2 regions of the Kitasatospora sp. NPDC097691 genome follow, and region 1 is predicted to be linked to the other one. Evidence: riboswitches for the same ligand, from Rfam matches in the RefSeq annotation. Region 1 holds a riboswitch; the other holds the start of a gene.
What was found. Region 1 has a riboswitch for cyclic di-AMP ahead of ABTY56_RS13735 (NlpC/P60 family protein). Riboswitches for the same ligand answer to the same signal wherever they lie in the genome.
Positions count from the first base shown of each region.

Region 2: it holds a riboswitch for cyclic di-AMP, as region 1 does, so the genes downstream of both, ABTY56_RS16505 (transglycosylase family protein) here and ABTY56_RS13735 (NlpC/P60 family protein) in region 1, are expected to answer to the same signal.

Region 1 is NZ_JBEORY010000015.1:71,706-77,258, reverse strand. It holds gene ABTY56_RS13745 (hypothetical protein) at 1-789, opposite strand, end outside; gene ABTY56_RS13740 (C40 family peptidase) at 825-1,871, opposite strand; gene ABTY56_RS13735 (NlpC/P60 family protein) at 2,099-3,217, opposite strand; cyclic di-AMP (ydaO/yuaA leader) riboswitch at 3,228-3,381, opposite strand; gene ABTY56_RS13730 (C40 family peptidase) at 3,718-4,755, opposite strand; gene ABTY56_RS13725 (NYN domain-containing protein) at 4,956-5,553, opposite strand, start outside.
Region 2 is NZ_JBEORY010000020.1:5,414-10,966, forward strand. It holds gene ABTY56_RS16485 (Ppx/GppA phosphatase family protein) at 1-173, opposite strand, end outside; partial or broken gene ABTY56_RS16490 (DUF501 domain-containing protein) at 359-874, opposite strand; gene ABTY56_RS16495 (FtsB family cell division protein) at 846-1,328, opposite strand; gene eno (phosphopyruvate hydratase) at 1,447-2,733, opposite strand; gene ABTY56_RS16505 (transglycosylase family protein) at 3,008-3,799, opposite strand; cyclic di-AMP (ydaO/yuaA leader) riboswitch at 3,805-3,973, opposite strand; gene ABTY56_RS16510 (cytochrome P450 family protein) at 4,217-5,553, opposite strand, start outside.

The sequences.
Region 1 (5,553 bases):
TGGTGTCCAGGCCCGGGTGTCGGACCTGGTCGCGACGTGGGTGGCCTCGTGCGTGACGACCACCTGCCGGCCGAAGTCGCTGAGCCGACCGTACGCCTCGGGGTTGACCAGCACCCGGTCCGCCGGGGTGTTCCGGGGCGCGCCGGGGGCGGCCACGGTGACCGCCGCCATGCCCGCCCAGCCGGCCGGGTCGCCCTCCAGCAGCCGGGCGAACCGCTCCTCGGTGGCGGGCAGTTCGAGCAGCAGCCGGCCGGGCCAGGCGTCTCCCCAGACCTCCGCGACGGCGGGCACCGCGCGGTCGGCCACCGCGACCAGCCCGGCCGGGTCGGGGCCGTCGGCCGAACCGAGCACCAGGCTGTGCGTGCCCGGCGCCGATCGCGCGGGGCCGAAGTCCCAGAGCGCCGGCAGCCCGTCGGCGCTCTCCTCGCTCTCGACCCGCCAGCCGTCCGCGGCTGCGGCCAGTTCGATCCGGCGCGGGTACACCACGGGGTGGTCGTCGTACCCGGCGATCCGCACCGCCAGGTCGGCCGCGGCGGTCAGCCGGTCGGGCCCGCCGCCCGCGGCGAGCACCAGGTTGCGGTACGCCGCCTCGGCCACCGGCAGCCCCGACCGGGCCGACAGCGTCCGCGCCCGCTCCGCCAACACGGCCGCCACCTCGGCGCGCCGGTCGGCGGCCGGCCGGGCCGGTGCCGCCGCCGGGGCGAGCGGCGGCAGCGACAGCTGGGCCAGCCCGCCGACGGCGAGCAGCAGCGCACCCCGCCGGGACAGCGCGCGGCGGGGTATGTGCACCGGAACGGGTCCGGCGGGGCCGGACTGCGACGCGCTCAGAGCCGGACCACCCCCGAGACCGGCATGGCGTTGACGCTCTCGTAGCGGACCTTGGCGCCCGGGTAGGGGGCGTGCACGATCACGCCACCGCCGGCGTACATGCCGACGTGGTGCATGTCCCGGTAGAAGATCACCAGGTCTCCCGGTCGCGCTTCGGAGAGGTTAATCCGCCGGCCGGCGTACGCCTGGGCCTGCGAGGTGCGCGGCAGGGTCACTCCGGCCTGCCGCCAGCTGTAGTACATCAGACCGGAGCAGTCGAACGCGCGGGGCCCGGTGGCTCCGTAGACGTACGGCGAGCCGATCATCCGCACCGCGGCGGCCAGCGCGGCCGCGCCGCGCTCGGAGGCGGGCGGGGCGGTGCCGAGGTCCAGCCGGTCGGTGCCGCGGGTGGCGCGCTGCTCGGCGTCCCGGGCGTCCTGGGCGGCCATCCTGGCCCGTTCGGCGGCTCCGAGGCCGTTGAGCAGCTTCTGTGCCCTGGCCAGCCGCTGCTGGATCTGCTGCTTGCCGTCGGCGAGCGAGCGGCGGGCCTGGTCCAGCTCAGCGAGCTTGCCGGTGGCCTCGGTCCGCCGCTGGTCGAGCCGGCGCTGGCGGATGACGAGCTCGTGCAGCGTCTCCTGCTGCCGCTGCGCCGCCTGGCCCATGGTGCGGGCGCGGGCGAGGTAGCCCTCCGGGTCGGAGGACAGCATCAGCTGCGCGGTCTGGGTCATCCCGCCGCCGCGGTACTCGGCCCCGGCCACGGTCGCCAGGTCGCCGCGCAGTTCGTTGAGCTGGTCCTGGGCGACGGCGATTTCGCCCTGCAGGATCGTGGTCTCCCCCTGGAGCCGGCGCTGGGCCTCCTGCGCGGCGTTGTACTGCTCGGACGCCTGCTCGGCCTCCTCGTAGAGCTGCTCGACCTGCGCCTGGACGTCCTTGCGGTCGGCCGGGTCCGGGCTGCCGGGGGCGGCGTGGGCGCCGCCGCCGGTCGCCACGCCCAGCGCGGTGGTGGCGGCCGCCGTCAGCACCAGCGCACGGGCGAGCAGTTGGGAACGGCGGTGCACGGGCATGGCGGCAGCGGCTCCAATCCTGCGGCGCGGCCCCCGCGGCCGCCCATGGCGGGCGGCCGTCGAGCGGGAGTCCGGTGGCAGACGTTAGCGAGTCCGGGCAAGCGAGTCCAAACCCCACCGGACCCGAATATTTGACCCGTAATCGGACATTGGCCCGAGCGGCCGCCAACGCCGCAGGCCCGGCCTTCCGTGGTGGAAGGCCGGGCCTGGGAGGAGCCGAGGTGGGGTCAGACCCGCACGATGCCGCTCAGCGGCATGTTGGTGACGGCCTCGTAGCGGACCGAGGCACCCGGCTTGGGAGCGTGCAGCACCTGGCCGTTGCCGGCGTAGATGCCGACGTGGTGGGCGTCCCCGTAGAAGATCAGCAGGTCGCCGGGCTGGGCCTGGGACAGGTCGGTGCCGATCCGGGTGCCGGCGTGGGCCTGCTCCTGCGAGGTGCGCGGCAGCGACACGCCGACCTGGTTGAACGCCCAGACCATCAGGCCGGAGCAGTCGAAGGAGCTCGGGCCGGTGGCGCCCCACACGTACGGGCTGCCGACCTTGGAGGCGGCGGCCGAGAGGGCCGCGCCGCCGCGCGAGCTGCCGGCGACGATCGGCTTGACCGGCGTGGACGACGGCGTGGAGATGTCGGTGCGGCTGTTGTCGCGCGAGGCGCGGTCGGCGTTCTGCTGCGCCTTCGCGGCGGCGTCGGCCTGGGCCTTGGCGTCGGCGGCGGCCTTCTCCTCGGCCGCGCGCAGCGCCTGGCGCTCCTGCTCGGTCAGGGTGTTGAGCAGGTCCTGGGCGGCCTTCAGCTTGGTCTGGACCTCGTCCTTGGAGGCCTTCAGCTGCTGAGTGGTCGACTCCAGCTCGGCGAGCTTGCCCTGGGCCTCGGTGCGGTCCTGGTCGAGCTTGCGCTGCTGCTCCTGGAGCTGCTTCAGCTGGTTCTTCTGGGTGTCACCGGCCTGGTTCAGCGCGCCGGCCTGGTTGAGGAAGCTGTCCGGGCTGGACGAGAACATCAGCTGGACGGTCGGGGATATGCCGCCGTTGCGGTACTGCTCCCCGGCGATCTCGGCGAGACCACCCTGCAGCTCGGTCACCTGGGCCTGCTGACGGGCCACCTGGTCCTGCAGACCGGCGACCTGCTTCTCCAGGGTCTGCTGCTTCTCCTGGGCGGCGTTGTACTGCTCGGTCGCCACCTCGGCCTGCTCGTTGAGCTGGTCGACCTGCTCCTTGACCTGGTCCTTGGTCGGCTGCGGGTCGGCGTGGGCACCGGACTGCGCGGAGAGGGCGACGGCAGCGGCGGCGACACCGGTCAGGATCGAGACCCGGGCGCGACTGGCTGGCTTGGGACGACGATGGGACGCCACGAAGGCGGGCTCCTTCTTCCTACGTCCGCCTACCGGGTGAGCTGACGGGTTCGGGCCGGAAGCATGCCCTACGACGCCTCACGGCCGTTCCAGCGGCCGACCTGGCGCCGATTCACCCCGGAGGAACGTGGTTCCCCGGCTCCGCTCCGCAGCGCCCCCGACCACTGGGCTCCCCTGTCGGGCAGTCGCTTCGACCTGCCCCGCTGCCTTGCGAACTCGACGGTAACCACCGCCGCCACCCTGGCTGGGTGATCGACAGTGCGGTGGTTCGGGGCACGACCCTAGTAACTGAACCGTGATCGGTTCAAATCCTTGTCAGAAAAAAGACGGAAGATTACCCAAGTTCTTTTGTGAAAATGACCGATGGTGATCGCGACCGCACGCAAGGCTGATCAGGTCTCACCCGTCCGCCGCGAAACGGTCGAAAACCCGAACGCCACCCCCGTCGGAGGTGGCGCGGATCACAGGGGCCGTCGGGGGCCCTCCGGCGTGTCGGGCCGTCAGACCCGGCGAATGGTGTTGATCGGCATCGCGTCGGCCTTCATCACCTTCACCACGTCACCGGTGTGCGGCGCGTGGACCACCATGCCGTTGCCGATGTACATCCCGACGTGGTGCATGTCGCCGCCGTAGATGACCAGGTCGCCGGGCTGGGCCGCGGCCAGTCCGGGCACCGCGGTGCCGTAGTGGCCCTGCTCCTGCGAGGTGCGCGGCAGCGAGACGCCGGCCTGGCCGTACGCCCAGAGCATCAGACCGGAGCAGTCGAAGGTGCTCGGGCCGGTGGCGCCCCACACGTACGGCGAGCCCTGCTTGCTCATCGCCTTGGCGACGGCCACCGCGGCGTACCCGCTGGCCGGCGGCAGGTTGCTCAGGTCGACCCGGTCGCTGCCGCGCGAGGCCCGGTCGTCCTGCGCCTGCTGGGCCTTCAGCGCGGTGCGCTCGGCGGCGCTGAGCGAGTTCAGCAGGTCCTGGGCGGCCTGCAGCTTGGTGTTGACGTCCGCCTTGGCCTGGTTCAGGTCCTTGGTGGTGCTGTCCAGCGAGGCCAGCACGGCGGCCGCCTCGGTCTTCTCCTGGTCCAGCCGGCGCTGCTCGTCCAGCAGCGACTTGAGCGCCTCGGCCTGGGTGGTGCTGGCCTGCTGGACGGTGGAGGCCTTGTCCAGGTAGCCGGACGGGTCGGAAGAGAGCATCAGCTGGACGGACGGGTCGATGCCGCCGCTGCGGTACTGGTCGCCCGCCACCTCGGCCAGGCCGCCCTGCAGCTGGGTCATCTGCTCCTGGCCGCGGGCCACCTGGTCCTGCAGCTGGTCGGCCTGCTTGCGCAGCTGGTCGGCCCGCTCCTTGGCGCCGTTGTACTTCTCCGCCGCCTGCTCCTGCTCCTCCTGGAGCTGGTCGATCTGCGCCTTGACGTCCGTCTTGTTCGGCTGCGGCGCGGCGTGCGCGGCCACCTGGGCGGAGAGGGCGACCGCGGTCGCAGCGGCAGCGGTGAGCACGGAGACCCGCGCGCGGCTCGGCTGCTTGGGACGGCGGTGGGAGGCCAAGGGACCGGCTCCTTCTTCCAACGGACTCACCCGATCGGATGAGATACCGGAAAATAGGTTTGACGCCAGACCCTAGTGCGGATCTATCCGCTTTGCCACTCCCCCGAAGGCGTGAACTCCGTTCCCCACACCGACTTCACCACACCCGCACACCGTCGCGGACACGACGCTGACCAGGTGTCATCCTACCGGGCCGACGCTCAGGGCCGCGCCAGCCGGTTCAGCAGCAGCACCGACGCCACCGGGCGCGCGCCCGCCTTCCGCACGCCCTCCGCGACCTCCCGGTCGGCGGAGACCACCACCACCGGACGGCCCTGCGGCTCCGCCCGCACCAGACGGCGGATCAGCTCGTCCGCGGTCTCCCCGGTCCGGCTGAACCGCACCCGGACCCCGCGCGGCGGCGCCATCATCACCGGAACGTCCAGGTCCTGCCCGTCGAACACACAGGTGACCTCCGCCTGGGTGCGCTGGGCCAGCATCGCCAACCCGCCCAGCAGCCGGATCCGCTGCTGCTCCAGCGGCAGCGTCGGATAGCCGGTCTTGGTCACGTTGTAACCGTCCACCACCAGGTGCACCTGCGGGATCGCCAGCAGCTGGTCCAGCAGCGCCGGGTCGTCCTCGGCCAGCCCCCGCCGCGCCACGTCGTGCGGCGAGGCCGCGCCCGGCACCACCGCCTCCACCAGGTCCGCCGGGCGGATCTGGGAGACCGGCAGCGCCAGCTCCCGCTGCAGGCCCTGGGCGGACTGCAGCACGGTGTCCAGCAGCAGCCGCAGCCGCATGTCCTCGACGCTGCGCCCC
Region 2 (5,553 bases), on a different contig from region 1:
GTGCGGGCCAGCGCGTCCGGGTGCAGCCGGCCGGTCTGGTCCACGCCCTGGCCCAGCCGGTTGACGATCATCCGGCGGTCGAGGTCGGTGATCTCCCCGGTCTCCGGGTCCAGGTCGGCGACCAGCAGCCGGATCGAGTTGGTGCCGCAGTCGATCGCGGCGACGCGGGTCATGGTCACTGCGACTCCTGCTGCCCGCCGGTGTCCTCGGCCGGCCCGTCCTCGGCCGGCTCCTGCGCAGCCCGCTTCTTGGCGGCGCGCTGGGCGGTCTTCTGCTGCTTGGCGGCGATCACGGCCTCGTGGTCCTGGTCCTTGGCGCGGTTGCGGGCGACCCGCTCACCGGCCGCCCGGACCTCCTCCGGGGAGACGCACGGGCCCTTGGCCCACCAGTCCTCCAGCATGCCGATCGCCTCGTCGCCGAGCGGGTTGACGCCCTCGCCGGCCGCCAGCGAGTGGCCGACCAGCACGTGCAGGCACTTCACCCGGTCCGGCATGCCGCCGGCGCTCGGGAAGCCCTCCAGCACCTCGATCGCGTCGCGCCGGGCGATGTAGTCCTCGTGCGCCTTCTGGTAGGCGGCGGCCAGCTCCGGGTCCTCGGCGAGCCGGGCGCTCTGGTCCTTCATGACGCCTTCCGCCTCCAGGGTGCCGATCAGCGAGGCGGCCTTGGGGCAGGTCAGGTAGTACAGCGTCGGGAACGGCGTGCCGTCCGGCAGGCGCGGAGCCGTCTCCACGACGTCCGGGTTGCCGCAGGGGCAGCGGTGCGCCACACCGCGCAGGCCGCGCGGCACCCGGCCGAGCTGGGCGGCGATGGCCGCGACGTCGGCGTCGGAGACGGCGGGGTGGTTCTCAGTGGTCATGGGGGGAGGTGTCTCCAACGGGGGACGGTGGGAGCGGAAGGGGGGTGCCGGGGGCCGGCGCGGCCGTGTCGGCGGCGTCGACCGAGTCCCAGATGCTGGTGTACCAGGGCTTGGCGGCCGTCGCCTGACCGGCGGCCACCCCGGTGGCGGGGGCGCCGGCGGCGGACGAGGAGGGCTTGGCGGAAGCCTGGCCGGCCGGGTCCACCGCGATGTACGGGGTCTCCCCCGGCACCGCGTAGTGCAGCCGGGCGCGCGCCTGCGCCTTGACGTACTCCGGGTCCTGCCAGCGGGCCCTGTCCCGGCGCAGCTGCTCGACCTGCTGGCGCACGCGGTCGGCCTTCGCCCGCTGGGCGGAGATCTCGGCGCGCTGGGAGATGATCTGCCGCGTCGGGTAGGCGAGGATCGCCACCAGCGAGCACAGCACCAGGACGAGGACGGTCGCCCGGCTCGTGAACCGAGGCCGGGCCGCCAAGCCCGGGATCCTCCAGCCTGCCATCTCCCGTATCCCCTCCTGGTCGCGACGGTGCCCCGCCGTCCACCCTACGGGGTGAACGGCGGGGCACCGGTCAGGCTGGCGCTGGCGCGGGTGCTCAGCCCTCGTGCTTGAAGCGCGGGAAGGCGCCGCGGCCGGCGTACTCGGCGGCGTCGTCGAGGATCTCCTCGATGCGCAGCAGCTGGTTGTACTTGGCGACGCGCTCGGAGCGGGCCGGGGCACCGGTCTTGATCTGGCCGCAGTTGGTGGCGACGGCCAGGTCGGCGATGGTGACGTCCTCGGTCTCGCCGGAGCGGTGCGACATCATGCAGCGGTAGCCGTTGCGCTGGGCGAGCTCGACGGCGTCCAGGGTCTCGGTCAGCGAGCCGATCTGGTTCACCTTCACCAGCAGCGCGTTGGCGGTGCCGGTCTCGATGCCCTTGGCCAGGCGGGCCGGGTTGGTGACGAACAGGTCGTCGCCGACCAGCTGGACCTTGTCGCCCAGCTTGACGGTCATGGCCTTCCAGCCCTCCCAGTCGGACTCGTCCAGCGGGTCCTCGATGGAGACCAGCGGGTAGGCGGCGACCAGCTCGGCGTAGTACTCGATGAGCTCGTTGGCCGTGAGGGCCTTGCCCTCGAACTGGTAGGCGCCGTCCTGGTAGAACTCGGAGGCGGCGACGTCCAGGGCCAGCGCGACGTCACGGCCGGGCACGTAGCCGGCCTTCTGGATGGCCTCGGTGATCAGGTCCAGGGCCTCGCGGTTGCTGTCCAGGTTCGGCGCGAAGCCGCCCTCGTCGCCCAGGCCGGTGGACAGGCCGCGCTCCTTCAGCACGCCCTTGAGGGTGTGGTAGACCTCGACGCCCCAGCGGACGGCCTCGGAGAAAGACTCCGCGCCGATCGGGGCGATCATGAACTCCTGGATGTCGACGTTGGAGTCCGCGTGCGAGCCGCCGTTGAGGATGTTCATCATCGGGACCGGCAGGACGTGCGCGTTCGGGCCGCCCAGGTAGCGGAACAGCGGCAGGTCGCTGGCCTCGGAGGCGGCGTGCGCGACGGCCAGCGAGACGCCGAGGATGGCGTTGGCGCCGAGCGAGGACTTGTCCGGGGTGGCGTCCAGGTCCAGCATGGCCTGGTCGATCAGGCGCTGCTCGGTGGCGTCGTAGCCGACCAGCTCCGGGCCGATCTGCTCGATGACGGCGAGGACGGCCTTCTCCACGCCCTTGCCGAAGTAGCGGTTCTTGTCGCCGTCGCGCAGCTCCAGGGCCTCGAAGGCACCGGTGGAGGCACCCGACGGGACAGCGGCACGACCCGTGCTGCCGTCGTCGAGGCCGACCTCGACCTCGACCGTGGGGTTGCCGCGGGAGTCGAGGATCTCACGGGCTACGACGACATCGATGGACGGCACGAGGCATCTCCTTGCGGAAGCAGGGTCCCGCTGACGGTGACGCTGTCGGCGGGACGATTGCGGAGTCGTTACGGACCAGAGCCTAACCGCCCGGGCTCTCCAGGCCACGTCGGCCTCGGTCCCGTCTCAGCGTGTGGCCCCACTACCCACCGGTAGTTCACCTGCTTGTCCCAGCTTGTCCCACCGGAGCGGGCGAATGCGGACGAAGGGGGCCGGTGGGACCGACCCCCCTCTGCGCACCCCGGGCACCGGACCGGTGCCGGTGCGGACGGGCTCAGCCGAGGTGCAGGACCTGGCCGGGCATGATCAGGTCCGGGTCACCGCCGACCGTGCCGCGGTTGCCGTCGTAGAGCGCGTGCCAGCCGCCGGACACGCCCTGGGCGGTGGCGATCGACGACAGGGTGTCGCCGGAGCGGACGGTGTAGTCGTGACCGGTCTGCGCGGCCGGGGCCGGCTGGGCGGCCTGCGGGGCCGCGTGCTTGGGGGCGTACTGCTGCGCCGACTGGTCGACGGGCTTCTCGGCCCGGTCGGGCGCGGCGTGCTTCGGGGCCTGCTTCTGGACGGGCTTCTCGACCGGCTTCTGCACCGGCTTCTCGGCCGGCTTCTGGGCCTGGCGCTTGGGCGTCTGCTGCTGCGGGGCGGACTGCGGCTTGGCGTCCGAGGAGGTGTCGACGGACGCCGGGGCGCCGCCCTTGGTCAGACCGGCCTTGACGGAGCAGACCGGCCAGGCGCCGGGGCCCTGCGCGGCGAGCACCTTCTCGGCGACCGAGATCTGCTGCGCCTTGCTGGCCTGGTTGGCCTGCGCCGCGTACGACGTGCCGCCGTACGCCTTCCACGTGCTGGAGGTGAACTGCAGGCCGCCGTAGTAGCCGTTGCCGGTGTTGATGCTCCAGTTGCCCCCGCTCTCGCACTGGGCGACGGAGTCCCAGGTGGAGACCGGGGCGGCGGAGGCGCCGGTGGCGGTGAGGAGCGGCATCGCGAGTCCGACGCCGGCCACACCGGCGACGGCGATGGCCTTCTCGGCCTGGGTGCGACGACGGTGACGGCCAGTTCCAACGAACAGCATGAAGAGGTCCCTCTCCGCACGCCTGCGAGGTGAGCTGTCGGGTTCGGACCGGGAGGTGGCCCGGCCGCCGTGCGCGGAAACGATTCCGCTCGGGCGGCTTCACCCCAAGCCGTCGAGGAACGGCAACAAACCTGGTTCCCCCGCCCCTGCCCAGGGTTCTGGTCGGTTTCCCGTGACGCGGCGGGCAGGATTCGGCGTTCCGCGCACGAGGTCCGCAGCTGCGAACTCCAGGGAGAGTAGACAGATCTTCAGACCGATCACAAGCTCATATCACAGATATCACACAGAAATTACGGCGCGTGTCCGATCGCCTACCAACGGCGCCACTATGTCCGCATTGATGGGCGTTCACGCCCCGTTGGAAGCCTGCCGGGCGACGTTCCGTCAGCACGTTTCCCGGCGTTTCGTCACCTCTTGTCAGTTCGCCGGGGGCGCGGAAGGAGCGTGCGGAGGCGTATGCGGGGAGCGGCTCTCCGGAGTGAATTCGACCGGGAGTTCCCGCAGGCCACGCATGATCAGACCGCCCCGCCAGCGCAGATTCTCCGGGCTTTCCGCGAGCTGCAGATCGGGCAGCCGGGAAAGCAGCGTGGCCAGGGCGGCGCGCCCCTCCAAACGGGCCAGCGGGGCACCGATGCAGTAGTGGATGCCGTGCCCGAACCCCAGGTGGGGATTGTCCGCCCGGGCCAGGTCCAGGGTGTTCTCGTCCGCGAACCGGTCCGGATCGCGGTCCGCGGCGGCCAGCACCACCAGCACCGGATCGCCGACCGGGATGTCCACCCCGCCGATGGTCACCGGCCGTGTCGCGAACCGCCAGGTCGCCAGCTCCACCGGCCCGTCGTAGCGCAGGAGTTCCTCGATGCCCGTCTCCAGCAGCGCGCTCTCCCCGCGCGCCACCGACTCCTGCAGCAGCCGGCGCTGGCCCGGGTTGCGCAGCAGCGCGTACGTCCCGTTGCCGATCAGGTTCACGGTCGTCTCGAAGCCCGCGAAGAGGAGGATGAAGGCCATCGCCGCGGCCTCGTTCTCGGTCAGGTGCTCACCGTGGTCGCTCGCGCGGATCAGGCCCGAGATCAGGTCGTCCCCGAGGTCCGCGCGCTTGCGGTGGATCAGCTCCAGCAGGTACGCCCGCATCCGCTTCACCGCCCGTCCCACGCCGCCGCGTTGGCTGCCGCCGTGTCCCGGTTTCGTGTGTCGCAGCATCATCCCGGCCCAGTCGCGGAAGTCGTCCTGGTCCTCGGCCGGCACGCCCAGCATGTCGCAGATCGCGTAGATGGGGAGCGGGAAGGCGAACTCGTGGATCAGGTCCGCCGAGCCGCGCTGCGCGAAGCCGTCGATCAGCCGGTCGGTGAGCTGCTGCACCCGCGGCTCGAACTCGGCCACCCGGCGTGGGGTGAACGCCTTCGACACCAGCCGGCGCAACCGGGTGTGGTCCGGCGGGTCGATGTTCAGCAGGTGCGTCATCAGGTCCGCCTGCCGCTCCCCCGGAATGCCCACCCGGCCGGTGCGGTGCGCCTGCTCGCTGTGGTGCGCCGGGTTCTTCGACAGCCGGGCGTCCGCGAGCGCCTGCCGGGCGTCCGCGTACCTGGTCACCAGCCAGGCCTCGACACCGCTCGGCAGCGTGGTGCGGTGCACCGGGGCGTGCTCGCGCAGCCAGGCGTAGGCGGGGTACGGATCGGCGGCGAACTCCCAGGTGAACAGCTGCGGAGCAGCGTCGGCGGGCTGGGCGGCGGCGGGCCGGGCGGGGTCGGCGGTCGGGG